DNA from 4 places in the Bradyrhizobium sp. B120 genome. Region 4 is predicted to be linked to each of the others. Evidence: predicted binding sites of a transcription regulator. Region 4 holds the regulator's gene; each other region holds the start of a gene.
What was found. The regulator LexA, encoded in region 4, represses DNA repair genes until DNA is damaged. The targets are predictions, from matches to a motif close to TGTTCNNNNTGTGTTCNG.
Positions count from the first base shown of each region.

Region 1: ACOIX3_RS19695 (single-stranded DNA-binding protein) is a predicted target of LexA. The motif match lies at 1,707-1,724, and genes of this name have one in related genera.
Region 2: uvrA (excinuclease ABC subunit UvrA) is a predicted target of LexA. The motif match lies at 6,594-6,611, and genes of this name have one in related genera.
Region 3: recA (recombinase RecA) is a predicted target of LexA. The motif match lies at 1,563-1,580, and genes of this name have one in related genera.

Region 1 covers NZ_CP185242.1:4,331,800-4,339,667, forward strand. Annotated here, with positions in the region: gene ACOIX3_RS19685 (outer membrane protein) at 1-448, opposite strand, end outside; gene ACOIX3_RS19690 (outer membrane protein) at 699-1,445, opposite strand; gene ACOIX3_RS19695 (single-stranded DNA-binding protein) at 1,892-2,386, shown strand; gene ACOIX3_RS19700 (DUF2306 domain-containing protein) at 2,645-3,043, shown strand; gene gyrA (DNA gyrase subunit A) at 3,279-6,005, shown strand; gene ACOIX3_RS19710 (hypothetical protein) at 6,407-6,586, opposite strand; gene ACOIX3_RS19715 (transglutaminase-like domain-containing protein) at 6,848-7,657, shown strand; gene ACOIX3_RS19720 (hypothetical protein) at 7,654-7,845, shown strand.
Region 2 covers NZ_CP185242.1:4,323,845-4,331,712, forward strand. Annotated here, with positions in the region: gene ACOIX3_RS19650 (SRPBCC family protein) at 1-531, shown strand, start outside; gene ACOIX3_RS19655 (cytochrome D1 domain-containing protein) at 673-1,611, shown strand; gene ACOIX3_RS19660 (RNA 2'-phosphotransferase) at 1,727-2,266, shown strand; gene ACOIX3_RS19665 (PRC-barrel domain-containing protein) at 2,369-2,701, shown strand; gene ACOIX3_RS19670 (VOC family protein) at 2,878-3,246, shown strand; gene uvrA (excinuclease ABC subunit UvrA) at 3,532-6,507, opposite strand; gene ACOIX3_RS19680 (outer membrane protein) at 6,753-7,382, opposite strand; gene ACOIX3_RS19685 (outer membrane protein) at 7,648-7,868, opposite strand, start outside.
Region 3 covers NZ_CP185242.1:5,631,813-5,639,680, reverse strand. Annotated here, with positions in the region: gene ACOIX3_RS26195 (hypothetical protein) at 1-144, shown strand, start outside; gene ACOIX3_RS26190 (hypothetical protein) at 176-382, opposite strand; gene recA (recombinase RecA) at 1,684-2,772, shown strand; gene ACOIX3_RS26180 (hypothetical protein) at 2,931-3,680, shown strand; gene ACOIX3_RS26175 (hypothetical protein) at 3,677-3,910, shown strand; gene ACOIX3_RS26170 (hypothetical protein) at 3,928-4,914, shown strand; gene ACOIX3_RS26165 (hypothetical protein) at 5,110-6,000, shown strand; gene ACOIX3_RS26160 (acyl-CoA thioesterase) at 6,033-6,464, opposite strand; gene gcvP (aminomethyl-transferring glycine dehydrogenase) at 6,646-7,868, opposite strand, start outside.
Region 4 covers NZ_CP185242.1:4,681,652-4,689,519, reverse strand. Annotated here, with positions in the region: gene ACOIX3_RS21430 (ComEC/Rec2 family competence protein) at 1-1,051, shown strand, start outside; gene ACOIX3_RS21425 (hypothetical protein) at 1,048-1,275, opposite strand; gene ACOIX3_RS21420 (hypothetical protein) at 1,421-1,849, opposite strand; gene lexA (transcriptional repressor LexA) at 2,106-2,810, opposite strand; gene glp (gephyrin-like molybdotransferase Glp) at 3,054-4,265, opposite strand; gene ACOIX3_RS21405 (HAD family hydrolase) at 4,285-4,917, opposite strand; gene ACOIX3_RS21400 (response regulator) at 5,985-6,647, opposite strand; gene ACOIX3_RS21395 (histidine kinase) at 6,644-7,868, opposite strand, start outside.

The DNA.
Region 1 (7,868 bases), 350 kb from region 4:
ACCACAGCGTGGCACCGTCGGCGTAGCCGAGCCGGCCCTTGATGTCGCCGAAGCTGCGCAGCTCGGTGGTGTAGCTGTCGAGCACGCTCGGCGGTCCGACATTGATCACGCTGGAGCGGCCGTTGACGGCGGACCAGTGGTAATCGCCTTCGACGCCGAACACGACGGGGCCGGTCTGGACATTGTAGCCGATCACGCCGCCGAAAAAGCCGCCGCTGGTGTTGTAGGTTTGGGTGCCGATGAACGCCGCATCGTTCGGTGCGCCGAGATAGGTCTCGTTGCTGGTGCCCCAGCCGCCGCCGCCCTGGGCGCCGAGATAGAAGCCGTTCCAGCTGGTCGCGGGCGTCACAACCTGCGGCGTTGGGGAATGTGCGGCGAGGTCAGCCGCCGATACGGACGAAACGCTCAGCGCGGCGAGGCCGGCTGCGGCAACACAAAGCTGCTTCATGGAATCCATCCCGCTTCGAATCGATCAAGTGCGGGACAAGGCTACCATTCCAGGTTGCAATCGAGCGTGTTGCGCCCGCAACACCAGTAGCATTTTGATTTTATTGCATATTTTACGATTTATTAAGATTTAACCACGTTTGATTCGTGGCGGTGACCCGGCGCGCTCGGCTGCGCAACAAGGCGGCCACGCAAACAAAAAGGCCGGCGTGAAGCCGGCCTTTCGTCTGGATCAAATCCGTGTCGCGCGATCAGTAGCGCGCAACCACCGGGCCACCCCACTTGTAGTTCACGCGGACGGTGACGAGGTCGACGTCCTGGCGATCGCGGATGCTGCTGAACAGCGCGCCGGTCGGGGTGGTGAGGTTGTAGGTCTTGTCCTGCATGAACAGGTGGTCGTACTCGACACCAGCGGTCCAGTTCGGCGCGAAGCCGACTTCGATGCCGGCGCCGATGGTGCCGCCCCAGCGGGTGTCGCTCGTGCGGCCGGCAAGCACGCCGGTCGGCGTGAAGTAGGTGCTGAAGCGGTTGTCGGTCAGCGCCGCACCGCCCTTGGCGTAGAGCAGCACGTTGTTGACGGCGTAGCCGATCTGGCCGGTGAACAGGCCGAACGCGTCGATCTTGGTCTGGTTGGTGAACAGGCCCGGGAAGATCGCGCTGTTGTTGCTGCCCTTCAGGTCAGCCCAGTCGCCCTGCGCTTCGAGGCCGAACACCCAGGTGCCCGACTGCCAGCGATAGCCGATCTGGCCACCGGCAACGCCGCCGGTCGCATCATGGCAACCATCCGAGCCGAGCAGGATGCCGCCCGGGATCTGGTCCCAGCAATTGTGGCTCGAGCCCCAGCCGCCGTTGGCGCCGATGTAGAAGCCGCTCCAGTCATAGACGGCGGCGATCATCGGCGGCGGCGCCTTGGTGTAGGGGCGCGCAGCAAGATCGGCGGCCGCGGCCGGCGCAGCGAACGCAATCAGGACAACCGTAGCGAGCAAAAACTTCTTCATAATCAAACCCCCAGCTTCCCCATCGGCTTCCAAAGGTCCCGAAGCGCGATCTCAGACGCGAGCGCCCGTCTGATGGCTGGTACCTATATCCTGATTCAACCGGAAGCGCCGTCTCCCAAATGCAACACTCGGGGAAGAAGTGTCGACAAAGCAAGGCGTTGATTTAACTTACATTTTCATAAGGCGTCGGAGCCCGCTGGTGACCGGCAGCGAAATCGGCGGCCGCGCCATCGCCATCGGCCGCTTCTACGGCTGGTTGTGGCGAACAAAACTGGAACGGTGTCGGCTTCAATGCTATATCTTGAATATCGTGGATAACCGCGCGACGGCGAGGGCATCGAGCCGGCACCGGCCGTATAGGTCATTCGCGACGCCTGCAAGTAAGTGGCGATGGTTGAGAGTGGCGGCCGATGTCCGGCGCCCGGTTTTTGAGTGGAGATGATGCGATGGCGGGAAGCGTGAACAAGGTGATCCTGGTTGGAAACCTCGGCAAGGATCCGGAGATCCGGCGGACGCAGGACGGCCGTCCGATCGCCAATCTTTCCATCGCCACCTCGGAAACCTGGCGCGACAAGGGCACCGGCGAGCGCAAGGAAAAGACCGAGTGGCACCGCGTCGTGATCTTCAACGAGGGCCTCTGCAAGGTCGCCGAGCAGTACCTGAAGAAGGGCGCCAAGGTGTACATCGAGGGTCAGTTGCAGACCCGCAAATGGACCGACCAGAGCGGCGTCGAGAAGTACTCGACCGAGGTGGTGCTGCAGGGCTTCAACTCCAACCTCACCATGCTCGACGGGCGGGGCGGCGGAGGCGGCAGCTTCGCCGATGATGGCGGCGGCAGCGATTTCGGCTCGTCCGGTCCGGTCAGCTCGGCACCGCGCCGTGCGGTCGCCGCCGGCGGCGGCAGCCGCAACAGCGACATGGACGACGACATCCCGTTCTGACCGCCAGCCGCGGTTTCGACGATTCCGTCAGGCGCCGTTCCGGTGAAGATTCATTTCCCGGAGCGGCGGTATAATGCGGCAAGGGTGGGTTCTTGTGTGGATTATGAGGATAACCTCATATCCATCTGATCATATTTCACTAACATCCGGTGGATCGCGCGAGTTCCTCAGACTTTGACACAGGCTAATGTGAATGATATTTACATTGGCCTGCGGCGAGTGACGCCTCGCCGTGAGCTTCACTCGAGGGCTGCCATCATGAGCCTCGCGCCATTGCTCGACGCTGCGCCTGCGATCCCGCTCCATGCCTTTGCCGCGATGGCTGCGTTCGTGCTCGGCTCCATCCAGCTCGCCGCACCGAAGGGCACGCTGCCGCACCGGACGCTGGGCTGGATCTGGGTGATCCTGATGCTGGTCGTCGCCGGGAGCTCGTTCTGGATCCACCAGATCCAGCTGGTGGGCCCGTGGAGTCCGATCCACCTGCTGTCGATCTTCTCGCTGGTCATGCTGGTGCTCGGCGTGACGGCCGCGCGGAGCCACAACGTCCGCCGTCACAAGTTCACGATGATCGGCATTTTCTTCGGCGCGCTGGTGATTGCCGGCCTGTTCACCTTCGTGCCCGGGCGGATCATGCACGCAGTGGTGTTCGGGCACTGAGGGAAGCGAAATCGCGAATGGTGAGCGGCGAATAACGTACCGGGAACCCGTGTTCCATGCGCAATTCGCCGCTCACGATTCGCTTCCCGGGCCAAGCCGCGGCCGAAGCCGCAAACAAGCCCGTAAGTACATGAAAAAACGAAGGGAAAAACGGCTTGCCGGAGCCGCGCAAGGGTGGTTATCAGGCCCCTGATGGTCTATATGATTCCCTAGCAGAACTGACCGGATTTCCCCTTTGTCCGAACCCGAAGACGACAAGCCCGGCGAGCCGCCGGTGCCCTCAGATATTCGTCCCGTTTCCATTCTCGACGAGATGAAGAAGTCCTACCTCGATTACGCGATGAGCGTGATCGTGTCCCGTGCGTTGCCCGATGCGCGCGACGGGCTCAAGCCGGTGCACCGGCGCATCCTCTATTCGATGCATGAGCAGGGACACACGCCGGACAAGAAATACGTGAAGTCCGCGCGCGTCGTCGGCGACGTGATCGGTAAATATCATCCGCATGGCGACCAGTCGATTTACGACGCGATGGTCCGCATGGCGCAGGACTTCTCGCTGCGCGTGCCGCTGATCGACGGCCAGGGCAATTTCGGCTCGGTCGACGGCGACCCGCCGGCGGCCTATCGATATACCGAGGCACGGCTGACCAAGGCGGCGCTTGCCGTTCTGGCCGACATCGACATGGACACCGTCGATTTCCAGCCGAACTACGACAACTCGGAGAAGGAGCCGGCGGTTCTGCCGGCCCGCTTCCCGAACCTCCTGGTCAATGGCGCCGGCGGCATCGCCGTCGGCATGGCGACCAACATCCCGCCGCACAATCTCGGCGAGGTCGTCGACGCCTGCGTGGCGCTGATCGACAATCCGGCGCTCACGATCGACGAGTTGATCGACATCATTCCCGGACCGGACTTCCCGACCGGCGGCATCATCCTGGGCCGCCAGGGCATCCGCTCGGCCTACCATCTCGGCCGCGGCTCGATCGTGATGCGCGGCAAGGTGGCGATCGACACCATCAGGAAGGATCGCGAAGCGATCATCATCACCGAGATTCCCTATCAGGTGAACAAGGCGACGATGGTCGAGCGCATCGCCGATCTCGTCAAAGAGAAGAAGATCGAGGGCATCGGCGACCTGCGCGACGAGTCCGATCGTGACGGCTATCGCGTCGTCATCGAGCTGAAGCGCGAAGCGGTGCCCGACGTGGTGCTGAACCAGCTCTACCGGTTCACGCCGCTGCAGACGAATTTCCCAGCCAACATCCTGGCGCTGGATTCCGGCCGTCCGCAGACGATGAATCTGAAGGACCTGCTCACCATCTTCGTCGCGTTCCGCGAGCAGGTGGTGACCCGGCGGACCAAGTTCCTGCTCGGCAAGGCCCGTGATCGCGCCCACATTTTGGTCGGCCTTGCGATCGCCGTCGCCAACATCGATGAGATGATCCGTGTCATCCGAACCTCGCCCGATCCGAACACCGCGCGCGAGGCCCTGATGTCGCGCGACTGGCCGGCGCGCGACGTCGAGGCGATGATCACGCTGATCGACGATCCCCGGCATCGCATCAACGATGACGGCACGCTCCGGCTGTCGATGGAGCAGGCCAGGGCCATCCTCGATCTCCGGCTGCAGCGCCTGACCGCACTGGGGCGGGACGAAATATCCGAGGAGCTCGACAAGCTCGCGGCCGAGATCGCCGACTATCTCGACATCCTGCGCTCGCGTGCCCGCGTGCAGGGCATCGTCAAGACCGAGCTCGCCGAGGTGAAGCAGCAGTTCGCCACCCCGCGCAAGACCGTGATCATCGAGCAGGAAGGCGAGGTCGAGGACGAGGACCTGATCCAGCGCGAGGACATGGTCGTCACCGTGTCGCATGCGGGCTACGTCAAGCGCGTGCCGCTGTCGACCTACCGGGCGCAGCGCCGCGGCGGCAAGGGCCGCGCCGGCATGCAGACCCGCGACGAGGATTTCGTCTCGCGGCTGTTCGTGGCCTCGACCCACACGCCGGTGCTGTTCTTCTCGTCGCGCGGCCAGGTCTACAAGGAGAAGGTCTGGCGGCTGCCGATGGCGGCTCCCAACGCGCGCGGCAAGGCGCTGATCAACATCCTGCCGCTGGAGCAGGGCGAGCGCATCACCACCATCATGCCGCTGCCGGAGGATGAATCCTCCTGGGGCAATCTCGACGTGATGTTCGCGACCACCAGCGGCACCGTTCGCCGCAACAAGCTGTCCGATTTCGTCGACGTCCGCCGCTCCGGCATCATCGCCATGAAGCTCGGCGAGGGCGAGGCGATCGTCGACGTGCAGATCTGCACCGAGCGCGACGACGTGCTGCTGACCGCCGCCGGCGGGCAGTGCATCCGCTTCCCGGTCACCGATGTGCGCGTCTTCACCGGCCGCACCTCGATGGGCGTGCGCGGCATCGCGCTGGCCGAGGCCGACAAGCTGATCTCGCTGGCGATCCTGCGCCATGTCGAGACCACCTCGGACGAGCGCTCAGCCTACCTGAAGATGCGCCGTGCGGTGGCCGGCGAGGCGACGGCCGAGGAGCCCACGGATGCCGAGGGCGAGGAGATGACGAACGCGATCCAGCTGTCGCAGGAGCGCTACGCCGAGCTGTCGGCGGCCGAGCAGGTGGTGCTCACCGTCTCCGTCAACGGCTTCGGCAAGCGGACCTCGTCCTACGAGTACCGCACCACCGGCCGCGGCGGCAAAGGCATCGTCGCGATGAGCGTCAACAACCGCAACGGCAACCTGGTGGCGTCGTTCCCGGTCGAGGACGCCGACCAGATCATGCTGGTCACCGACAAGGGGCAGCTGATCCGTTGCCCGGTGGCCGACATCCGCGTCGCCGGCCGCTCGACCCAGGGCGTGATCGTGTTCGATACCGCCGAGGACGAGCATGTGGTCTCGGTCGAGCACATTCCGGAGGAAGAGAACGGCGCGAACGGGAACGGCGAGTAGGGCCGTTCCCGAACGTGGTTCGTTGCATGCGGCTCGAGGTTGGGGCCCCACCAGGTTGATGCCTGATTGCCTGTGCGTTTCGGGCCGCGCCTTCGCGTCGTTTGGCCGAGATTCGAGAACGTGCGTCTCTGTTCGAAGGGCGCCCCGTTCAGGGCGCCTGGGGGGCAGACAGCATTTTGAACAGAACGCTATCGCCGTCTCGTTGCGCTGTTTCGCGTGACGTCGCGTAGCCGTGCACGAGCTCCAAATCGCCTTCGGAAACATGCCATTTCCAGCGAGTGGGCTCTTTCTGCGCACTCACGATAACCTCCAGGAGGCGAACGCGGGTTTGTTTGGCCATCTTGCCGACATGCGTCTTGGTTGGCTCGCTTGCGAGCGCGCCCAATCTGGTCGCGCAGGAGTTATTTCTTCTTCCTCGGCGGGGGAGGATTGATCTCGGCGATCTTGCGCAGGCAATCGGCTTCGGTGTCGTGCGGGCCGGTCACGAATGTTCCGCTGACTTTTGTGGAATACCAACCTGACGTCACGCCGAGGCGCACGGACTCTTCAATCTTGACGTGACGAGGCGAGAGATTTTGCATGAAGGTCTTTCGGTGAGTGCGTTTGAGTCTGTCTCGAACGCACGGGGGAGGCTTTCAACCATCCGACTGGAACATTCGTCGGGTTCGCCTCGCGCTGGCAAGCCGCGCCAGCCGGCAAGCGTCGTCGTTCCTGCGCGCGATTGCTGCAAATAGCCAGCACTTTCTCGCGCTATACGGGTATTTGTCCGATCAGGCAGATCGTACCTTGTATTCGACCGCATCGTCGCCATGTCGATAGGACAAACAGGGAATGTATTTCGAATGAAGCTTCGCGTCGGATTCGAAATGCACTACGAGTTCCCCCAGCCGACGCCCATGATCATGGTGCTGGGCACGCATTTCACGCGCGCGTCCGATATCATCGTCCCCGACCACCTGACCACCACCCCCGCGGTGCCGATCACGCCGTATCGCGACGGGTTCGGCAATTGGTGCAGCCGTATCGTTGCGCCGGCCGGTCCGATGCGCCTGGCGGCCGACGGCGTCGTGCGCGACAGCGGCGCGCCTGATCCGGTGTTTGCTTCGGCCGGCCAGCACGCGGTCGAGGACTTGCCGGCGGACACGCTGGTCTATCTGCTGGGCAGCCGCTATTGCGAGACCGACCGGCTTTCAGAAATCGCGTGGAAGCTGTTCGAGGGCACGCCGCCGGGCTGGCCGCGGGTCCAGGCCATTTGCGACTTCGTCCATCGCCACATCGCTTTCGGCTACGAGCACGCCCGGGCCACCAAGACGGCGCGGGAGGTGTTCGACGAAGGCAAGGGCGTGTGCCGCGACTACGCGCATCTCGCGATTGCCTTCTGCCGCTGCATGAACATTCCGGCGCGCTATTGCACCGGCTATCTCAGCGACATCGGCACCCCGCTGCCTTGGGCGGCTGGCGATTTCGCCGGCTGGTTCGAGGCCTATCTCGGCGGCCGCTGGCATATGTTCGATCCGCGCAACAACGTGCCGAGGATCGGCCGGGTTCTGATCGCACAGGGACGGGATGCCTCCGACGTTCCGATTACCCAGACGTTTGGGCCAAACACGCTGATCTCGTTCAAGGTCTGGACCGACGAGGCCGCTTCATGACGGATGATCCCCAAGTCCTCAGCTCGCAAGAGTTCGCCTCCCTGGTCGAGGTCGGCAAGGGCGAAGCGCAACGGGAGATTCCCCAGTTGCACGGGGAGCGCCTTGTCGGTCTCGGCTACGCAGTCAGACGGCTCGGTGAACTCGGCCTGACCGCATCCGGCGTTCGTCGTCTCGCGGCGGGCGAATAGACCGGTCCAGGCCCTCGGAGGTC
Region 2 (7,868 bases), 360 kb from region 4:
ACGATCGCGAAGGCCGGCGTGGTGGTGGTGGCATTGGCCGTCTTGGGGGCCGCCTGGGCCCATGGGCCGACCCGCCAGAAGGTACGGGAATCCATCGAGATCGACGCGCCGCAGGCCAAGGTGTGGGCGGTGATCGGCAATTTCCAGGACATGAGCTGGCTTGCCGGTATCGCCAAGACCGAGGGCGAGAAGGGCAACGAGATCGGCGCCACGCGACGGCTGACACTGGCGCCCGGCATTACCATCGACGAGGAGCTCTACAAATACGAGCCCGAGATGATGAGCTATTCGTACCGGATCACGGCTGTCGACGTGAAGGTGCTGCCCGTCACCAATTACTCCTCGACGCTGTCGGTGTCGCCGGCCCCCGGCGGCAAGGCGAAGCTGGAATGGGCCGGCGCGTTCTATCGCGGCTTTCCGAACAACGATCCGCCGCCGGAGCTGAACGACGAGGCCGCGGTGAAGGCGGTGAGCGAGCTCTACCGGGGCGGGCTGGCGGCGCTGAAGAAGAAGATCGAGAGCGGAAGCTGAGAGGGCGTGAACCCTTACCGGTCCGTCCTTGCGAGGAGCGTCAGCGACGAAGCAATCCATGTTTCCGTTCTGCGGCGCTGTGGATTGCTTCGCTTCGCTCGCAATGACGTTGATCCAGTCGCTTGTGTGGGGCCCCTGAGCATGCGCGCGATCGCGCTGCTGGCGCTGCTCGCCGGTCTCAGTGGCGCGCGCGCCGAGGAGGCCTTTGTCACCAACCAGCTCAGCGACGATCTCACGGTGGTCGATCTTTCGACCTCGAACCCGGTTGCGACCATCGCGATCGGCGGCAAGCCCGCGGGTGTTGCCGTCAGCAACGACGGCCGCTTCGCCTATGTGACGAGCCCCGATGCCAAGGCGGTCACGGTGGTCGACGCGTCGGCGCGAAAGGTGGTCGGCCGGGTCGACGTCGGCGGCGGGCCGCTCGGCATCGCGGTGGCGCCCGACGGCGCAACCGTCTATGTCGCCGACTGGTACGCTGCCGCGGTGCGGGAGATCGATACCAAAGAGCAGCGTGTCGTCGCCAGTCTCGCGGTCGGTGCCTCGCCGTCGGGGCTTGCCGTGACGCCGGACGGGCGGCTGCTGCTCTCCGCCGACCGCGACGACGACAGCGTGTCGATCACAGACATTTCCGCGCACGAGCGGCGAGGGATCGTCAAGGTCGGGACCCGTCCGTTCGGTGTCACCATCGATGCCGAAGGCAAGCGCGCCTACACTGCCAATGTCGGCTCCAACGACGTCTCGGTAATCGACATTGCGACCGCGCGCGAGATCGGCCGCGTCCAGGTCGGCCTGCGCCCCTATGCCGTGGCGCTGGCGCAGGGCCGCGGCTTCGTCACCGACCAGTATGACGGCAAGGTCAGCGTGTTCGACCTCGCGACCTTGCAGCCCGTGAAGCGGATCACCGTCGGCGATTACCCCGAGGGCATCGAGGCGACCGCCGACGGCAAGCGGATCGTGGTCGCCAACTGGGAGAGCAACACGCTGAGCGTGATCGATGCCAGCGAGTTGAAAGTGATCGGCGAGGTCAAGGTCGGCGACGGCCCGCGGGCGTTCGGGGCGTTTCTGAGACGGACGGAGTAGGTGCGAGGCAAGGTGCGCAGGGTGGGCTGGCCACCCTACGATTGCTTCGCTTGCCGGGTGACTTGCTCGTCACGATTGGCCTTGGGTATAAGGCAGCCGGACAGGAACCCACCCGATGCCGGTCGATCAAATCCAGCTCAGCAAGTTCTTGAGCTTCGTGCTGCGGCACAAGCCCGATGAGATCGGCTTGACGCTCAGTGCTGACGGCTGGGTCAACATCGATGAGCTGGTTGAAAAAGCCAACGCGGCCGGAACGAGGTTTAGCCGCGCCGACCTGCTCGATGTCGTCGCGACCAGCGACAAGAAGCGGTTTTCGATCTCGGCCGATGGCCGCGATATCCGCGCCGCGCAGGGGCATTCGATATCAGTGGAGCTTGGCTTGCCGCCGCAACAGCCGCTGTCGATCCTGTATCACGGGACCGCGACGCGGTTTGTCGACGCGATCCTGGTGGAAGGCCTGAAGCCGCAGGCACGCCAGCAAGTGCATCTGTCCGCTGATGAAGCGACAGCCCTGCGCGTCGGTCAACGTCACGGCAAGCCCCATATTTTCAAGGTCGATGCAGGCGCGATGCACGGGAAGGGATTCAAGTTTTACCGGGCGGACAATGGCGTATGGCTGACCGACCACGTGCCGCCGCAGTTTCTCGGGCAGTGACGGAGGGCGGATGACGCTTCGCCAATCCGCACGACGACCTCTGCACATCGGCATGCGCCGGTGCTATAATCTCAGCGAACAAGGGAAGACAGGGAGGATGCCATGCATCACACCTTGGTGCCCAGCGACCGCGTCGAGCATGTCTGCGTGTTCGGGCGCGATGGCTCAAAGCTCGGATCGATCGAGCGGCTGATGCTCGACAAGGTGAGCGGAACGGTAGCCTACGCCGTGATCAAGACCGGTGGCGTGCTCAGCAGCCACCACCACTATCCGGTCAAATGGACGGCCTTGAAATTCGATCCCGTGCGCCAGGCCTTCGAGGCCGAGGTGACGCTGGACGATCTGCGCACCGGCCCATCCGAGTTCGACGGCGACGAATTCGACTGGGGCGACCGCTCGCACGCCTATACGCACCCGAATTATTGGGCGGTGTAGCGCGGAGGTGAAGGGGACAGTTGTTGTAGCCCGCATGAGCGAAGCGACATGCGGGAGCCATCCACTTGTTCTGCCCACAGTCCCGGATATCGCTTCGCTCATCCGGGCTACTTGCTCCTGCATTTCTGGTAGCTTTCATCAGCGGCGTATCATCGTTGCTTAGTCAAGGCAGACCCATGCCCCAATTCAAGCCCGCCGGCTGGCCTTCCGTCATACCGCGTATTGTTACGCGCGACCTCACCGGCCTGGCCGAATTCCTGAGAGACGTTTTTGATGCGAAAGGCGAAGTCCGGTCGGGAGCGCCAACGGAAATTCGCATCGGAGACTCGATCATCCTGATCAGCGACGGCGGAGGCGTCCGCGAGGCCATGCCGGCCTTTCTCTATGTGTATGTCGAGAACACGGACGAGACCTATCGGCGGGCGCTCGCGGCCGGCGCCGAATCGATCGAGGCCCCTGCGGATACGCCTTATAGCGACAGGCGCGCGATGGTCCGGGATTCCTGGGCAAACGTCTGGCAGATCGCCACCTACGGCGGGAGATAGGACGTGAGCTGGGCTCGGATTTGGTTTCGACCGCGTGCACGACCATCTCGTGATCGCCTACCTTAAAGCTGATCCGCCATACCCGCGATAATTCCGGCATCTGCTCCCACTCGCCCCAAGCCTTGGCCAAGTCTTTTCGTATGGCTGGGGTCAGCCCTGGAAGCGCACCATCCGGAATCTGCGCAAGCGCCTGTGGTGCAAAGCCCTTGTAGTTGCTGTAGCTGCCCTGCACGGCACACGTCGACCCTCGGTAGCTCGCGACATATGTGTACAGAGGCACTCCTGCTACTCCGCCGCCTCGCTCGCTGAGCTCTTCCGCGGCTTGCTGTTCGCCTTCTTGAGCACCGGCGCCAAAAACTTGCCTGTATAGCTCCTCGGCGCTTTCACGATGTCCTCCGGCGGGCCCCAGGCGACGATCTCGCCGCCGCCGTCGCCGCCTTCGGGGCCGAGGTCGATCACCCAGTCGGCGGTCTTGATGACTTCGAGATTGTGCTCGATCACCACCACCGTGTTGCCCTGGGCGACCAACTCGTGCAGCACCTCGAGCAGCTTGGCGACGTCGTGGAAGTGCAGGCCGGTGGTCGGCTCGTCCAGGATGTAGAGCGTGCGGCCGGTGGCGCGCTTTGACAGCTCCTTGGCGAGCTTGACGCGCTGGGCCTCGCCGCCGGACAGCGTGGTGGCCTGCTGGCCGACATGGATGTAGTCGAGGCCGACGCGGTGCAGGGTCTGGAAGGTCTCGCGCACGCGCGGCACCGCCTTGAAGAACTCGGCGGCTTCCTCGACGGTCATGTCGAGCACGTCGGCGATGCTCTTGCCCTTGAACAGCACCTCGAGGGTCTCGCGGTTGTAGCGCTTGCCCTTGCAGGTGTCGCAGGTGACGTAGACGTCGGGCAGGAAGTGCATCTCGATCTTGATGACGCCGTCGCCCTGGCAGGCCTCGCAGCGGCCGCCCTTGACGTTGAAGGAGAAGCGCCCGGGCTCGTAGCCGCGCGCCTTCGCCTCGGGCAGGCCTGCGAACCATTCGCGGATCGGCGTGAAGGCGCCTGTATAGGTCGCGGGGTTCGAACGCGGGGTGCGGCCGATCGGCGACTGGTCGATGTCGATGATCTTGTCGATGTGCTCGAGGCCCTCGATGCGGTCGTGCGGGGCGGCGCCTTCGCTGGCATTGTTCAGCTTGCGCGCGATCGACTTGTAGAGCGTGTCGATCAGCAAGGTCGACTTGCCGCCACCGGAGACGCCGGTCACGCAGGTGAACAGGCCGAGCGGGATCTCAGCCGAGACGTTCTTCAGATTGTTGCCACGGGCGTTGATGACCTTGATGGTGCGCCGGTGGTTCGGCGGCCGCCGGTCGGGCACCGGGACCGAAAGCTCGCCGGTCAGGTATTTGCCGGTCAGCGAGTTCGGGTTGCGCATGATCTGGTCGGGCGTGCCCTCGGCGACGATGTGGCCGCCATGCATGCCGGCGCCGGGACCGATATCGAGCACGTAGTCGGCGAGGCGGATGGCGTCCTCGTCATGCTCGACCACGACCACGGTATTGCCGAGGTCGCGAAGCCGCTTCAGCGTGTCGAGCAGGCGGGCGTTGTCGCGCTGGTGCAGGCCGATCGACGGCTCGTCCAGCACGTAGAGCACGCCGGTCAGGCCCGAGCCGATCTGCGAGGCCAGGCGGATGCGCTGGCTCTCGCCGCCGGACAGCGTGCCCGACGATCGCGACAGCGTCAGGTAGTTGAGGCCGACGTCGAGCAGGAAGGTCAGGCGCTCGCGGATTTCCTTCAGGATGCGCGCGGCGATCTCGTTCTGCTGCGCATTCAGCGCTTCCGGCACGGTCTCGAACCACTCGCCGGCGCGCCTCACCGAGAGCTCGGAGATCTCGCCGATATGCTTGCCGCCGATCTTGACGCACAGCGCCTCCGGCTTCAGCCGATAGCCGTTGCAGCCGGCGCAGGGCACGTCGGAGAAATACTTGCCGAGCTCCTCGCGCGCCCATTCGCTCTCGGTCTCGCGGTAGCGGCGGTTGATGTTGGTGACGACGCCCTCGAACGGTTTCTTGGTGTCGTAGGAGCGGACGCCGTCCTCATAGGAGAACTTGATCTCGTCGTCGCCGGAGCCGTGCAGCAGCGCGGCCTGCACCTTCTTGGTGAGGTCCTTCCACTTGGTATCGAGCGTGAATTTGTAGTGCTTGCCGAGCGCCGTCAGTGTCTGGATGTAATAGGGCGAGGACGACTTCGCCCAGGGTGCGATCGCGCCCTTGCGCAAGGTCAGCTCCTTGTCGGGGATGACCAGGTCTTCGTCGATATGCTGCTCGACGCCGAGGCCGCCGCAGGCCGGGCACGCGCCATAGGGGTTGTTGAACGAGAACAGGCGCGGCTCGATCTCGGGGATCGTGAAGCCGGAGACCGGGCAGGCGAACTTTTCCGAGAACAGGATGCGCTCGGGGCCGCTCTTGTCGTGGATCTTCGCGGTCTTCTTCTTGTCCTCGGCCGGTGCCGCCGTCGGCGCATCGGCATACTCGATCACCGCGAGGCCCTCGGCGAGCTTCAGCGCAGTCTCAAAGCTTTCCGCGAGGCGCTGGGAGAGGTCGGGGCGCACCACGATGCGGTCGACCACGACGTCGATGTCGTGCGGGAATTTCTTGTCGAGCGCGGGCACCTCCGATAGCTCATGGAAGGTGCCGTCGATCTTGACGCGCTGAAAGCCCTTCTTGAGGTACTCGGCGAGCTCCTTCTTGTACTCGCCCTTGCGGCCACGCACGACCGGCGCCAGCAGATAGAGGCGGGTGCCTTCCGGCAGCGCCAGCACGCGGTCGACCATCTGCGAGACGATCTGGCTCTCGATCGGAAGGCCCGTGGCCGGCGAATAGGGCACGCCGACGCGCGCCCACAGCAGGCGCATGTAGTCGTAGATCTCGGTGACGGTGCCCACGGTGGAGCGCGGGTTCTTCGACGTCGTCTTCTGCTCGATCGAGATCGCCGGCGACAGGCCGTCGATCTGGTCGACATCGGGCTTTTGCATCATCTCAAGGAACTGGCGCGCATAGGCCGACAGCGACTCGACGTAGCGGCGCTGACCCTCGGCGTAGATGGTGTCGAACGCGAGCGACGACTTGCCGGAGCCGGACAGGCCGGTGAACACCACGAGCTTGTCGCGCGGAATCTCGACGTCGATGTTCTTCAGATTGTGTTCGCGCGCGCCGCGGATCGTGATGGCGCGCGATGAGGAGCCGGCGGTCTGTTGGCGCTTCGCCTTGAGCACTTCATCCATAGCGACATTTCCGGGCGCATGATCGGGCGCCTTTTGGGCGCGCATCGCCGGTGCTGCCGGGACCTTGCGCCGATGGGTGAGAAGACTGGAACGTAGGAAGAACGGCCGACAATTTCCAGTGCTGAGTCGCGTCCATCAACGGATAGTTTGCCTGTTGGCAGCAGCCGTCAGCAGGATGCGGTTCCCAGACGCAAAAAGGCCGGCGCGAGGCCGGCCTTTCCGAGACCCTGAGGTCTGTTTTTCGCTCAGTACTTGGCGACGATCGGGCCGCCGAAGTGATAGTTCACGCCGAACTGCACGGTGTGCAGGTTGATGTCGGCAGACGGAATGCCGAAGTAGGTCTCGCCGCCGAGGCTGCGATACAGGTACTCGCCCTTGATCGACCACTGCGGCGCGATGAACGCCTCGATGCCGGCGCCGACCGTCCAGCCGGAGTGGAAGTTGCTCTGCGAGACGCTCACGCCGCCAGCGCTGAGGGTGAGCTTGTTGTCGGCCCAGGCGTAGCCGCCGGTGCCGTAGAACAGCACCTTGTCGACGGCGAAGCCGATGCGGCCGCGCGCGGTGCCGAGCGAGTCGATCTTGCTCGTCGCGGTGATGCCGAAAGCGGTTGCGGACGCATTGACGTCAGCCCAGGCGCCGTCAGCCTCGAGGCCGTACACGATGTTGCCGGCCTGCCAATTGTAGCCGATGGTGCCGCCGCCGAAGCCGCCTTCCATCTTCGGGTTGCCGGAGTCCTCGCTGGCATAGCCACCGAAGCCGCCGATGTAGAAGCCGGTCCAGTTGTAGATCGCGGCCGGCGGCGGAGCCTTCACGTAAGGCGCGCGTGCCGCCATATCGGCGGCCATTGCCGGTGCAATTGCGCTGAGGGCAAACATGCCGGCCGATGCCAGCAAAACATTCCTGATTTTCAAAGTCCCAGTCCCATTTTCTTGTTGTCCCTTCAAACATTGAAGGGAACGTCACAGCAGTGTCGTGTGACGCTCGCGCGTTTCTACATAGAAATCTCGGAAGTTGTGTATCCGTGAAACCACAATGCACGGAAAATGGCTCGGCGAGCGCGCGCTTGCCCGCAAGAAAAAAGCCGGCGCAGGGCCGGCTCTTGTGTTCGCTGTGCAGGTGCGGCGTGCGACCGCCGGTAGCTCAGTATTTCGCTGATACGACCGGGCTCGGCGGGTTGAAGTGGTAATTGATGCCGAGCTTGACGGTGTGGAACGTGTCCTTCCACTCCGAGCGATCGTTGATCGCGGGCGTGTACTGGATCGGCGCGACCTTGCCGAGATCGATGTAGTTGTACTCGAGCTTGGCCGACCAGTTGGCGGCGAACATGTATTCGACCCCGGCGCCGACGGTCCATCCCCAGC
Region 3 (7,868 bases), 950 kb from region 4:
CCGCGCGACCAGGCCCGCCTGCGGGCGCGCGACTTTCTCAAGCGCTACCCGAAGGCCGCCTATATGAGCGCGGTCGAGAGCTGGCGCGAGCTGCCCGGCGGCGACATCGAGTTCACGATGCGGCGGCTGGCAAGCGCGGACTGAAGCCTTGCCGGCTTGCCGGACAGGCTGCGCCTCAATCCTGATCGCGGTGTCCGCGGGTCCGTCCGAGCCCGAGATTGTTCAGCTCGCGGTCGATCCGCAGCTGCACGCGGCGGATCGCTAACAGGTCGAGTTTGGCTTCGGTCTTGCCCGTAAAGACCCGATCGCCGATCTGGAAACGCCATTTCCAGACGCCGGGCATGAGCTGCGTGACGCTGAATTCGACGCCCTTGTGAATCATCTGGAACGGTTCCGCGAATGAATGGCGGTCGTCGATATTTAAATCAAAGGTTGTACTAATGATTAACACCCGTCAAAGGATGGAGTGAATCGTCGCGCCCGTTTGGGCGTCGTTGCGGATCCCGAAGTGGATCCGTTCGCCGGCAGCGTCGCCTTGCCTCGCGATGCGCAATCGGTGCGTCGGCCGGACAAGTCAATGTTACGAACACTGCCGGAACCCGAGTCTTCCCGTGAACGCTACGTAGTTTTTTTGGGCGTCAGGAGGGGTACCAAGGTAGTATGCAGATTGTGCCAATGGTGATCCGGCGTCGCCAAATCCTTCGGCGACTCGTTGATTATCCGATGCAGCCGAGACGAAGGTCGCGGCGCCTGCTCGCGGAACTTTGTTCTGCCCCGGAGAACTACGGATCGCGCCGCGCCGCAGGCCAGACGCTTCGACAACGGCTCCCGTCGGCGCACTCGGATCCGCCCGGTTTCATTTGGGCTGATGCCTGACAGCACAACGCCGCCCGCTTGAAATGCTTGCGGACGGCGCTGGCCCTAGCCCCAGGACGGTGTGCAAAATCCTGATAGCTGGAAGCCTATACAATTTGTGCCACGGGACATGTCCCAAATTGGCTATCACGGCGATCAATCCGGACCGCGTTGCCTCGGCGCCTCACCGCGTTGCCGTCGCCGATGGTGCTGACGCTACGCGGAAGCGGGCCGTTCGATTCGCGAGCGAGGAGGCGGCCTCTAAGGCTAGAATTAGATGACAATCGCCAGAATGACGGCGTTCTACGTTGGGGCAACCGCGCTAATGGGAGCGCTCGGATTCGTATCTTCGGCAATATATTTGTCGGTTCTTAGCTCGTGCACTGGCGACGCGGAATGCATCGGGACTGAGGCAACTTTCTTGGTATACGCCCTACCACTCGCTATCCCCGGCGCTCTCCTGGCATTCGTCGGTCGCAGGTCCTTTCCGTCCGCCTCTAAATCCGCCGAGCGGGACGACCCCGAGCAAGGAACGGATGGCGTCCAATCGAAATTTATAAGCCCAGAACGGTGAATAGGCCTTCTCGGTAGTCCTACTGAGAACATTGGCTAAGCTATGGTTTCCGTTCGCTTAATCGGAATCAGGACACTCTAGAATTCAAACTAAGACACAGGGGCTTAAACGCGGACCACGCTGACACGCCGAAAAGAACATATTGCGAACACAGAACAAACGTGGTACGAGGTTCCTATCAACAAACGCGTTCCGCCTGATCGCATCGCCCGTTTTCCCGCTAGCGAATCCCCGCCATAAGGAGCACATCCCAAATGTCCGCTACTGCACTGCGTATCGTCGAAGGATCCTCCATGGACAAGTCCAAGGCCCTCTCAGCCGCGCTCTCCCAGATCGAGCGTCAGTTCGGCAAGGGCTCGGTGATGAAGCTCGGCAAGAACGACCGTTCGATGGATGTCGAGACGGTGTCCTCGGGATCGCTGGGGCTCGACATTGCGCTCGGCGTCGGCGGTCTGCCGAAGGGACGTGTCGTCGAGATCTACGGGCCGGAATCGTCGGGCAAGACCACGCTGGCGCTGCACACCGTGGCGGAAGGCCAGAAGAAGGGCGGCATCTGCGCCTTCATCGACGCCGAACACGCGCTCGACCCGGTCTATGCGCGCAAGCTCGGCGTCAACATCGACGAACTCCTGATCTCGCAGCCCGACACCGGCGAGCAGGCGCTGGAGATTTGCGACACACTGGTGCGTTCCGGTGCGGTCGACGTGCTGGTGATCGATTCGGTTGCGGCGCTGGTGCCGAAGGCCGAGCTCGAGGGCGAGATGGGCGATGCGCTGCCGGGCCTGCAGGCGCGCCTGATGAGCCAGGCACTGCGCAAGCTCACCGCCTCGATCAACAAATCCCACACCATGGTGATCTTCATCAACCAGATCCGCATGAAGATCGGCGTGATGTACGGCTCGCCGGAGACCACGACCGGCGGCAACGCGCTGAAATTTTATGCTTCCGTCCGTCTCGACATCCGCCGCATCGGCGCGATCAAGGAGCGCGACGAGGTGGTCGGCAACACCACCCGCGTCAAGGTGGTGAAGAACAAGCTGGCACCGCCGTTCAAGCAGGTCGAGTTCGACATCATGTACGGCGAGGGCGTCTCCAAGATGGGCGAAATCCTCGACCTCGGCGTCAAGGCCGGCATCGTCGAGAAGTCGGGCGCCTGGTTCTCCTATGACAGCCAGCGGCTCGGCCAGGGACGCGAGAACTCCAAGGCGTTCCTGAAGGCGAATCCCGACATCACCGCCAAGATCGAAGCTGCGATCCGCCAGAACTCCGGCCTGATCGCCGAGCAGATCCTTGCCGGTACGCCCGAGCGCGACGCCGAGGGCGAAGAGCCCGCCGAGGAGTAAGCCTCAAGCATGATCCGGAAAAGTGCGAAGCGGTTTTCCGAAAAGATCATGCTCGAACGATCAAATCATTTCGCTGCAAGCGGGCGCTGAGGACGTTGAGTTGCCGACGTCTTCGGCGCCCGTTTGGTTTTGTAGCCGGTGTTCGGTGAGTTGAAGCGGTGAAGCGCCTGATCTTGGGTAATCCATCCGGGCTCGACCTGAAACGCGCAGGTCTGGGCGACGCGGTGCTTCCGCTTTCATTTCGCTTCGCCTGGGGCGTGCTGCCTTCGTCACAAGAGCTGGCGGCCTATTTCGGCGTGCGAGCGGGCCAGAAGCCGGGGAATCATTGGTCGGATTGGATTTCCCCGTCCGCGAAGCGCGCGACTTGGAAGGACCTCGCGTTCAACGATTATTGCCAGTCGTTCGACATCATCGAATTGTGGTTTGACCCTGATCCAAACGATCAGCTGCAGTTGATCTGGGTGCTCGACCAGTTTCATGCTCAGCCGGACATGTTAGCAAAGCTGAAATTGCGTCTCGTCGGCTTCAGCCTGCTAACGATGGACCCGGCATGGCGCGGTTGGAACGAGGTCCCGCTGGCTAGCATCCGAGCTGTGGATATCGAGACCGCAAGCATGTGCTGGCAGGCGTATCGGGCGACAACTCCGCAGACGTGTTTCGATGTGGTGCACCGCAACCTGAGTGCGTTTCCCTTGCTGAGGCCGGCGCTGCTTGATCTGCTTCGTGAGCTGCCATGGAGCAGATCGGGACTAGGCGCGACCGAGATGCGACTGCTGGAGCTGATCGCGGCGGGATTCATGGGGACCAACGCGCTATTCTACCTCCGCGGCTTCGCCAGCGCGGCGTCTTCAACGACATGGAAATCGGCAGGCTGCTCGAGGGCCTTGCGCATGGACCGCAGCCGGTGATCGCTGGGCTCAACGATGGCTTGCGCTCTATCGACCCGAACAATGCGAAAGGTCGCCTGGAGGCCTTCCGGCGAAGCCGCTTGTCGGTGACAGAGTTTGGCAAGGCGGTGCTCGCCTACAAGGCGGACTTCAGCGATCACAATCCGATCAATCGCTGGTGGGGCGGCACGCACCTCACCAACGACAACCTCTGGCGCTGGAGTCCGGCGGTGACTGGCCATAGCACGTAGTGGGAGCCTCGCGCATCGTGACAAGTTTGATCCTTGCGACAAGCGATCTCGCGAGCTACCGCCTGAGACAGGCGCGAAGGGCCGATATCGTCGTCGGTTTGAGACCGCGCTTCGTTTGGGGGAAAATGCCCTCATCAGCTGAGCTCGCGACCCTCCTGGAAGCGCGTTCCGAAAAGCATGTCCATTTCGACACGCACTGGCTCGACTTCGCCAGTTCGAGATGGACTGGCTCGATCGGTCGGGACGTCGGTCTTGTCGAGCTCTGCGAGCGTTGCGACAGCGTCGAGCTATGGGCTGATCCCCGGCCGAACGACCAGCTGGTGCTGGTCTGGTTGCTCGACGTGCTCCGTCCGCACCGGCATGTCGTAGCGAAGCTCAGTCTGGTCCAGACCGATGTCGAGATCGGCATATACCGAAGCGAGAGCTCGGCGAAATGGCGATTGCCGGCACTTGCGGTAACCGATGATCGGTTGGAATTGGCCAGTCGCGCCTGGAATGCCTATTGTGCTCCGACGCCCGAGCCTTGTTTCGACTTTCTCATGCAGGATCTGTCGGCGATACCGCAGTTGCGCGCGGCCCTCATTGCGCTGCTTGAAGAGCTTCCCGGGCAGGAAACCGGCCTCGCCGCGTCCGAGTTGTGGATGCTGGATCTCGTCGCCGAAGGCGAGGCAAGGCCACAAGTCCTTTCAAGCGAGTTGAACAGAGAACGCGGCGTGTTCGATTTTCAGGAAGCGGAGCTGATCCTGGACCGGCTCGCTTATTGTCCATCGCCGGTCCTGACCGGATTCCCCGCCGAGATCGAGGGGCCAGACGATGTGAAGGCCCGACGAGAACGGCTCCTGTACAGTCGGCTGTCGCTCACCGATTTCGGCCGCGAAGTGTCGGATCGCGAGCTCGACTTCAGCCAGTACAATTCGATCCATCGCTGGTGGGGCGGCGCCGAGCTGACCAATGACCGGCTGTGGCGCTGGGATGCCGAGAGCCGCACCCTGGTCGCTCCATAGGTCTACGCATTGGATCGAAGCCGGAGGCTCACAATGTGTCGTTCAGCAAGTTGGACCGATGAATCCCGTGATCGCGAATGAGCTGTTATGAGCCGACTCATCCTCACATTCACTGATAGCGGCGCTGGCGCGCTGAAGGTCGCACGGCTTGCCGATTGCGTTGTTGGCGTCGAGCTGCGGTTCGTTTGCGGAAGATTGCCGGCATCAAGCGAACTGGATGCCTTGTGCTCGCCGCGCGCGGCTTCGCACCGCGCCGGGGCTCACTGGCTGGACAATCTCACCGGCGGATTGCTCGAGGACGCACATCGTCAGGGTCTTGGATTGGTCGAATTTTGCGAGCGCTTCGATGCCGTCGATCTTTGGGTCGATCCCGATCCGAACTCACAACTGCAATTGATCTGGCTGCTGGATTATCTGCGCCCGTATGCGGACCTCACATCCAGGCTTGCGGTACTGCAGACGGATCAGGGCGTCGGCGAGCAGCGGCCGACCGAATTGGCCGCCTGGCAGTCGCGCCTCGCGCCCATCCGTGGCCATCATCTCGAAACCGCGAGCGACGCGTGGACCGCTTGGCGCGCTTCAACGCCGGAAAGCTGGTTCAATCTGCTGACTCGGGATCTGCGCGCGCTTCCGCAATTGCGCAATTCAGTCGTCGCGCTCCTAGAAGAGCTCCCCTCGCGTGGCTCCGGGCTCGGCGCAACGGAAATGCGAATGCTGGAGCTGCCGTCAGCGGGACAGGTCCATCCGTACGATCTGTTTCCCGGGCACGAGAAACCCAATCGTCGGCGGACTTTCGGTTATTGGGAGACGGGGGCCCTGCTGGACGGGCTGGCTCACTGTCCGGTGCCTGCCATCTCGGGCCTCGACGAGGGGCCGTTCGATCTTGACATGCACGAGGATCCCGACCGTCACCAACGCTACAAGCGAAGCCGTCTCGCGCTGACCGGCCTCGGCCAGGCGATCGTCGCCGGCTCCGGCGACTTTAGCGACTACAATCCGATCCATCGCTGGTGGGGTGGCACCGAATTGACCAACGACCGGCTGTGGCGCTGGGACGCCGGAAGCCGCACCTTGATCGCCCTGTGAGCTTGAAGCACGTGACGCCGGCAGGCGCCGCGTTACGCCAGCGCCTTTTCGCGGCTCGCGACCAGCGCGCGCAGGTCTTCGGTCACCGCGACCGATTGATGGGTCTTCTGGTCGGTCGCGACCCAGATGATCTCGCCGGTGGCGCGCAGGTCGTCGGAGCCCTTGGCGAAGATCGCGAGCGTGAGCACGATCGAGGAACGGCCGATCTTGGCGACCCGCACGCAGACCTCGATGTCCTCGTCGAACCGGATCGGCGCCTTGTATTCGACCACCGATTTCACGGTGTGAAAGTCGATGCCGGTCCGCGCGACCTCGCCGAGATAGTCGTAGCCGAGCGCGCGGAAATACTCTGTGATCGCGGTGTCGAAATAGGTCAGGTAATGGGCGTTGAACACCACGGCCTGGGCGTCGACCTCGGAGTAGCGAACGCGAAACGGGAAATGAAACCAGAATGCCTCGCGCATGTTTCCTCCTGCCGCAGGCAGCCCTTGCTATCGTTGGTCTCGCGTCCGCTTCGACCGGTGCAGGTCGCGGACGAGCGAAACGCCGAATTCTTTTCGCTGTAGATGACAGGTTGAGCCGGAGGGCTCAACCTGCGCCTTGATATCCGGGCAACGCAAGCGCGTCCCGAGACACGTCGCCCGACTACTCCGCCGCCTGCGCGTAATCCTCGATCGGCGGGCACGAGCACACCAGATTGCGGTCGCCGTAGACATTGTCGACGCGGCCGACCGGGCTCCAGTATTTGTCGGAGCGCGACACGCCCGCCGGGAAGCAGCCCTCGGCGCGGCTGTAGGCCCGGTTCCAGGCATCATCGGCGATGTCGTGGACGGTGTGCGGCGCGTGGCGCAGCGGCGAGGCCTCGACCTTCCAACGGCCCTTCTCGATCTCCGCGATCTCGCCCCGGATCGCGATCATGGCATCGCAGAAGCGGTCGATCTCGAACTTCGATTCCGATTCCGTCGGCTCGATCATCAGCGTGCCCGCCACCGGGAAGCTCATGGTCGGCGCGTGGAAGCCGTAGTCGATCAGCCGCTTGGCGATATCGTCCACGGTGACACCGCTGGTCGTCTTCAGCGCCCGCGGGTCGACGATGCACTCATGCGCGACGCGGCCGCGCTCGTTGCGGTACAGCACCGGGAAGTGCGGCTGCAGCCGTGCGGCGATGTAGTTGGCATTGAGGATCGCAACCTCGGTCGCCCGCGTCAGCCCTTCGCCGCCCATCATCAGGATGTAGATGTAGGAGATGGTCAGGATCGACGCCGAGCCGAACGGCGCGGCCGACACCGGGCCGATGGCGTGCGCCGTCGCACCGTCAGTTGCGGGATGACCGGGCAGATAGGGCGCAAGATGCGCCTTCACGCCGATCGGGCCCATGCCGGGGCCGCCGCCGCCATGCGGGATGCAGAAGGTCTTGTGCAGATTGAGATGGCTGACGTCAGCGCCGTAATCGCCGGGCCGCGACAGCCCGACCTGCGCGTTCATGTTGGCGCCGTCGAGATAGACCTGGCCGCCATGTGCATGCACGACGTCGCAGATCTCGCTGATATGCTCCTCGAACACGCCGTGGGTCGACGGATAGGTGATCATCACAGCGGCAAGATTGGCCGAATGCTTCTCCGCCTTGGCGCGGAGATCGTTGACGTCGACGTCGCCGCGCGCGTCGCAGGCCACCACCACGACGTCCATGCCGACCATCGCGGCCGAGGCCGGATTGGTGCCGTGCGCGGAGGAGGGGATCAGGCAGACCTTGCGATGCGGCTCGCCGCGCGCGAGATGATAACCCCGGATCGCAAGGAGTCCGGCATATTCGCCCTGTGCGCCGGAGTTCGGCTGCAGCGAGATCGCGTCATAGCCGGTGATGTCGC
Region 4 (7,868 bases):
GACGCTCGGGCTGGTGGCGCTGGTGCAGATCGGGCTGCCGAACCTGCTGGCGTCACCAGATCATTCGGCGACCGCACGGGTAGCGCTGTGGGGCGGGCGCGAGCTCACGATGCTGATGCTGGCCTCGCTGGTCGCCGGGCTCGCGACGACGCCCTACGCCGCGTTCCATTTCCACCGCGTGACGCCCTACGGGCTGCTGGCGAACCTTGCGGCGATGCCGGTGGTGTCGGCGGTCGTGATGCCGGCCGGCCTGCTCGGGCTGCTCGCCATGCCGTTCGGCTTCGACGGCGTGTTCTGGGCGATCATGGGGTTCGGCATCGACTGGATGATCCTGGTGACGCAATGGGTCGCCGCGCTGCCGGGCGCGGTCGGCCGGATGGCGGCGTTCGGAATCGGGCCGATGGTCGTGGCAAGCGCGGGCCTCATCCTGCTCGGGCTGTTGCGGACGCCGCTGCGTTGGTCGGGTGCCGTGCTGCTGGTGGTGGCCTCGGTCTGGGCGGTGCGGGTGCCGCAGCCGGACGTGCTGGTCTCAGCCGACGGTCGCAACGTTGCGGTGCGGGGCGGCGACGGCCGGCTGCATCTGATGCACAGCGCGAAGGACGCATTCCTCGTCAAGGAGTGGCTGGCGGCGGATGCCGACGCGCGGACTGCGACGGACTCGTCGCTCGGCGAGGGCGTCTCCTGCGATCCGAGCGGCTGCGTGACGCAGGGTCCCGGCGGCGCCTTCGTCGCGCTGGCGAGCCGGCCCGAGGCGCTGGCCGACGACTGCGAGCGTGCGGTGCTGATCGTGAGCGCGCGACCGGCGCCGAAGGATTGCGCGGCCTCGGTGATCGATGCCGAGCGGTTGCGGCGCCACGGCGCGCTGGTGCTGCGGCGCATCAGGGACGGCTACGTGATCGATGCGGTCAAGCCCGGCGGGATCGACCGGCCGTGGTCACCGGCGGTCCCCGGCGACGGCGAGAGTGAGACCACGCTGCGCACGCCCGCGACCGCTCCGCGGCCCGCCGTCGACGCGACGCCGGCCGAAACCGATTTGCAGGGCGATGATTAACCGTTGTCGGGCGAGGGCCCGGTCGGCAGCTCGAACAGGCCGAGATGGTATTCGTCGGAGTCAGGGCCGGCGTCGGGCTTCTTGACGAGGGTGAAGGAAGCCTCGGGGAATTGCTCCCAGACCTTCAGGTCGTCAGCCGTCACCGTCAGCCAGCCGAACCGGAACATGTAGCGGCCCGGCTCCGTGACGCGTCCAGCCTTTTGCCATGTGACCTTGTCGACCACCACGCACGTCCTCCGTGCCCGATGATGCGCCAAGGCGCGTGTCGACGCAATTCTCCAGCTGCGCCCCGGAACCCGGCGTCCGGGGTCGCTCGAAATCGCTTAGGTCATCCGCCGCCGGACAGCTCATTCCGCGGCGACGATGCGTTCAACCCAAAAACAGCGACGCAAATGCGGAGGGCCGCCGCTCCACCACCTTCGGCTTCTGCTCGACCGGCGGATGCAGTGCCGGCAATTGCAGCACGCTGACGCGTTGTCCCTCGACCAGCTGGGTCACCAGCACATGGCTGCCGTCGGGGAATTCGACCGCGTCATGATGGCGATCGGGAACGTCGGGCTCGACTTCGTTGAACACGCCGACGCGGAAGTTCATCGTCTTGGTCCAGATCCAGCGGCTGTCGTAGCGAACGTTCTCGGCGAAAGCGAGCTCGGTGCCCGGCAGCATGCAGACCGCGACAGTGGGATCGGTCTCCGAAGCAAAGCCGCGGGTCGACGTGCCGCGGAAAGTCGTGGTGATCAGCGTCTCTCCAACAATGGCGGGGCGCGACGCCACGGCGTGCAGACTATAGTCACACATCGGATGGCTCCTCTAATCGAGGTAGCGACCCGTGCCTCTCCTTGAGGCATAGGGCCTCTACCAGAGTGGACGATAGCGAACGAGTGTCTCCTCGTTTCTGGGCGATTGTACGACTGGTCGCCCAACGCTCCCGATCACAAACACGCGACGCTGCGTGAGAGGTATCGGAGCGCATCGGGCAAACAGCACGTTGCGCTATCATTCAAGGAACGATCCGATGTGTTGCTCGTTCCCCGCCGCCGCAAGTATTTGAAATTCAGTATTTGCGATAGAGGCCGATCAGCTTGCCCTGGATGCGGACCCGGTTCGGCGGCAGGATGCGCACTTCATAGGCGGTATTGGCCGGCTCCAGCGCGATCGATGCGCCGCGGCGGCGGAAGCGCTTCAGGGTGGCTTCCTCCTCGTCGATCAGCGCCACCACGATGTCGCCGGTGTTGGCGACGTCGTTGCGCTGGATCAGCGCCATGTCGCCGTCGAGGATGCCGGCATCGACCATCGAGTCGCCGCGCACTTCCAGCGCATAGTGCTCGCCGGAGCCGAGCATGTCGGGCGGTACGCTGATGGTGTGGCTGCGGGTCTGCAGCGCCTCGATCGGCGTACCGGCGGCGATCCGGCCCATCACGGGGACCGCGACCGGACGGTTGCCGTCGTCCTCGGCGATCGGCGGCGAGCTGGTGCGCTTGCCGAGGGTGCCTTCGATGACGCTCGGCGTGAAGCCGCGGCGGCCGTTGCCGCCGCCAGCCGAGAGTTCGGGCAGCTTGATGACTTCGATGGCGCGGGCGCGGTTGGGCAGGCGGCGGATGAATCCGCGCTCTTCCAGCGCAGTGATCAGGCGGTGGATTCCGGACTTCGAGCGCAGGTCGAGCGCATCCTTCATCTCGTCGAACGAGGGCGGTACGCCGGCCTCTTTCAGACGTTCATTGATGAAACGCAGAAGTTCGTACTGTTTGCGCGTGAGCATCTCGAGTATTCCCCCGGTTGGTAGCGTCGTTCGATTCCGAGACTCTTCAGGTAGGCCTGCAGGCGGGGCCTGACCTCAGGAGCACGGTGCTCATCACAAGCGCTCCCTCGCGGCCTCCCATTTGTACACACCAGTACTCGAAACAAATCATGAACGGACACTATATGTTCGATATGTGTTCCGCAACCACTTAATTTCCGGTGAACGCATCCGGCGAGCGCTCAAGCGATGCGGTCTGCGCCGTCACTCGGGCAGTGTCAGGATCTCGCATTCGCTGCCTTTGACGGCGGCAGGCGCAAACGGCGGACGCACGAGAAGTGCCCGTGCCGCAGCGAGATTCCCGAGCAGCGACGAGTCCTGCTGTGTGACCGGCGTTGCGATCAGCGTGCCGTCCTCGCGCGCCTCGATGCGTGCGCGCAGATAGTCCTCGCGCTGGTCGTTGGCGGCGAGGTCGCGGCCGAGCAATGCGCTCTCGCGGCGATGACGAACAGCTTTTCGGCCGCTCAGTGCCCGAATCAACGGCACCAGAAACAGGAAGGCGCAGACATAGGAGGACACCGGATTGCCGGGCAGGCCGATCACCCGCATTGCGCCGAGCCGGCCATGCATCATCGGCTTGCCGGGTCGCATCGCAATCCGCCAGAACGCCATCTGAACGCCCTCGGCCTCCAGCGACTGCTTGACCAGGTCGTGGTCGCCGACCGAGGCGCCGCCGGTCGTGATCAGGATGTCGGCACCGGTCTCGCGCGCCCGGCGGATGCCGGCGGTGGTGGCTTCCACCGTGTCGGCGGCAACCCCGAGATCGACGGTCTCGGCGCCCTCGGCGCGCGCCAGTGCCCGCAGCGCGTAACCGTTGGAATAGACGATCTGGCCGGGCCCGGGCGTCGCGCCCGGCATCACCAGCTCGTCGCCGGTCGCCAGCACCGCGACCTTCGGACGACGGTGCACCGCGAGGTCCGGATAGTTCATGGCGGCCGCCAGTGACAGCGCGCGATCGGAGAGGCGGCTGCCGGCGGCGAGCAGCACGTCGCCTTCACGGAAGTCGACGCCGGCCGGGCGGATGTGCCGTCCGGCGGCAGCTGGCTCGGTGATCGTGATGTGGTCGCCGTCGACGGCGGTGTCTTCCTGGATGATGACGGCGTCGGCGCCATTAGGGATCACGCCGCCGGTGAAGATCCGCACCGCTTCGCCGGCGCCGACCGTGCGCTCGAACGGCCGGCCGGCGGCGACTTCGCCGATCACCTTGAGCCGGACCGTCAGATCACCGGCGTCGGCCGCGCGCACGGCATAGCCGTCCATCGCCGACATCGGCTGCGGCGGCTGGGTGCGCAGCGCGGCGAGGTCGCGCGCCAGGGTGCGGTGGTAGGCGGCATCGAGCGCCACCATCTCCTCCGGCAGCGGTTCGGCGCCGGCGAGGACGGCGGACAGGGCATCGGCAACCGGCATCAGGGCCACGCTCGGAGCTCCTTCAATCCTAATGTTCAATACCAAGTGCAGTCAGAGCCCGCGCCACGTCATCCGTCGATGTCACGTGGATGGCATGAAGGCCGCGCGCCCGCGCGCCCTCGATGTTGGCGGCCAGGTCGTCGAAGAACAGGATCCGCGACGCCGGCACGCCGATGGCTTTTACCACATGATCGTAGGCCTCGGCGTCGGGTTTCCGATGGCCGATCGTCGAGGACAGGAAGACGGTGCGGAAATGGCTGAGCAGCTCGGCATGGATGACCGAGAAATGCGCGACGTGGGCCGGATTGGTGTTGGAGAAGGCGTAGAGCGGCATCCGCTTCGCGGCGGTCGCGAGCAGGGGGGCGATGCCCGGCATCTCGCCGGTGAAGATCGCATTCCAGCCTTCGAGGAACTGCGCATCGGTGATGTCGATGCCGAGCGTCCGGCGCAGATTTGCGAAGAACGCCGCGTCGTCGATCCGGCCGATCTCGTGATGCTTGAAGCTGTCGTCGACGACAAATCGCGTGGCGAGGTCGGCCGGCGCGCAGCCGGCATGCTGCGCCCAGTGCGCCATCACCTTCTCGAAGTCGATGTCGAGCACGACGCGGCCGATATCGAACAGCAGCACGTCGACGGAATCGGGAGAGAGTTGCGAGGTCATTGCGTGAAACCGTGTACGAGAATTGCGGGCGGGCGGCAATGTCCCCGATTTGTGCGGCAGGCATGCGACGACGGTGGCGGGGTGTCGTCCCTGCGAAAGCAGGCTCACGGCCACGCCAAACTTTCAATTCCGCGCTTCTCAGGGTGACGGTGATAGAGACGAACTCGAGATCTCCCCAATCGTCGTCCTGGCTTTCGCCAGGACGACACCGAATGTGTGGCGCGGCCTGCATCCCGTCGTCCCTGCGAAAGCAGGGACCCATAACCACTGGGGCGTGTTGTTAAAGAGGGCCGTGGCCCCAGCGTCGCGCAACGATCACCTTCGGTGGTTATGGGTCCCGGCTCAAGGCCGGGACGACACCGAATTTGTTGCACGATCCGTGAAAAGACACCTGCCGCTAGGGCGTCAGGACCACACGACTTCACCGTCCGCATTGCGCGCTCTCGTCAGTCCCGCACGCAGCGTCCAGCGCATCTCGACCCACGTTCGTGGCGACCGCGAAGCGCCCCTCGATCGACTTGCAGGCTGCCGGGCAGACCTCTCACATCCTGGACAGCGCCAGGCCAAGGTAGGCGATCAGCGCGCCGGTGCTGAGGATGACGACGACGAGCGCCTGCTCTGAACGTGCCTGCAGGGTTTTTCGGCTCACGGCGATGACGCTCCATCCTTCAAGATCATGCTGTCCAACTAACGTCGGCTGATATCCGTTCCGGTTCCTGCCCGGGAACTTTCATCAATGTCGGCTGCCTCGGCATGGCGCGTCTCGTTGCAGGCCAGAAACGCGCAACGCCGCCCGCATTGAAATAGGACGGGCGACGTTGGTTCTAGCCCCAGGAGGAATGGCAAAATCCTGACGTTATGGATACGCGCGAGCGAGCAATAAGGTTCAGTCTTCGACCCGTATGAATCCGGTAACTCCGAAGGAACAAAGGAAAGCGCCGGGGCGAGGTCTAGGATGGTGTGACCAAGTTGCTCTGGCCTCAGCGTGTACCCCCTCGCTGGGGCCCTTCTTTGAGCAGCGATCTCGATGAGCGCGGCTAGCAATGCAAGCCGGCCCCGATGCGGACTCACCGTTCGCCCAGATCGATCTGCGTCAGAATACCCTGCCGCAGCGCGAGGCGGACCAACTCGATATCCGTGCCGACGCCGAGCTTGTCCTTGATCAGGGAATGCAGGTTCGCGACTGTCTTGGGGCTGAGATGCAGTGCCTCGGCGATCTCGTCGGTGGTCTTTTCCGCAAGCAGCATGCGCAGCACCTCGAACTCCCGCGCGGTCAGGAGGTCGGCGGCTGCGCTCTCGCCGGCGAGGTGGCTGAGCGCGAGTTCGTGGTCGATGTCCGGGCTGATCGCGATCTTGCCCGACAGCGCGTCCATCACGGCGTGCACCAGCGTCTCCGGCGGGCTGGTCTTGGTGACATAGCCGCTCGCGCCGGCGCGGATCGCCTGCACGGCAAACGCCGCGTTCTGGTGCATGGTGAACACCAGGATCTTTGCCCGCTTGTCCCACTGCCTGAGGCGCCGGATGGCCTCGATGCCGCCGATGCCGGGCATCGACAGGTCCATGATGACGAGGTCGGGCCCGGTTTCCTTGTAGAGGCGGTAGGCCTCGACGCCGTCGGAGGCTTCGGCGACGACCGAGAGGCCCGGCTGCTTCTGCAGCATCGCCCGGTAACCCTCGCGAACGACGGCGTGGTCGTCGACCAGCATGATGGTTCGCACCGTATTGCTCATGCGGCGCGTTCCACAAATGCGGCCTCTCGGCCGGCCGCGACGGGAACGCTGACACGGAGCGACGAGCCGTTGGGCTGTCCGGCCTCGAAGCTCAGCCGCCCGCCGAGCGCGGCGACCCGCTCGCGCATGCCGAGCAGGCCCATGCCGGACTTCACTTGAGGATCGCTCTGGGGATCGCCGGGCCTGCCATCATCGTCGATCGCGAGCATGATTTCGCTGCCGCCGCCGGCCGAAGCCGTCTCGCGCATCTCAAGCCGCAGCATGACGCGCGTGGCGCCGGCGTGCTTGGCGGCGTTGGTCAGCGCCTCCTGCGCGATGCGATAGAGGTTGGCGCCGGTCGAGGCGGGGATGCGCTCGAACGATCCCGATACGGCGATCTCGAACCGCGGCTGTCCCCGGCTGCGGCCGTTCCAGCCGGCGATCAGGCCCTCCAGGCTGGCCGCAAGGCCGAGTTCGTCGACATCGGGCGGGCGCAACCTGAAGAGGGCGCCGCGCAACGTCTCCATCATGTCGGTCGCGGTCCGCGCGATGCCGTCGCATTCGGCGAGCAGAGGCGGGCAATCCTGGACCGCGGTCAGGCGCGCCGAGGCGGCGAGCGCGCGGATCGCCGCCAGCGATTGCCCGAACTCGTCGTGCAGCTCGCGCGCCAGATGCCGGCGCTCCTCGTCCTGCACCACGATCAGTTTCTGCGTCAGCGCGTTGCGGTCGGAGAGCGCGGTGGCGAGGCGCTCGGCGAGCTGATTGAAGACGTCGCCGATCGCCGACAATTCGGCGAGGTCGAACGGCGGCAGGCGCGCGGTGAGGTCGCCAGCGGCGATCCGTTCAAGCCCGTCGCGGATCAGCCGCGTCGGACGCAGCGCACGCGACAGCGCCGCATAGACCAGCGCGCAGAGCAGCGGCAGCGCGAGCATCAGCACCGTCATCAGCCGGCCGGCGTCGTGCCAGGCCTCGGTCGTCAGCACAGCCGGATCGACCCAGACCACGGCCTCGCCGATCGCCTGGCCGCGCGCAATCACCGGGCGCACGGTCTCCCGGCCGGGATCGAACAGGCGGCGATAGAGCGCCGCGAAGGCTTGCGGCGGCGCGGCCGTATCGGTCTGCGTGCCGCCGCAGAAGCGCTGGCGGATCTCGCCGCCATTGCTGCGAAAGGCGAGGCACAGGCCCGGCGCCATGACCGAGGCAGCAACGCTGTCGAGATCGGGGAAATCGGAGCGTGGATTG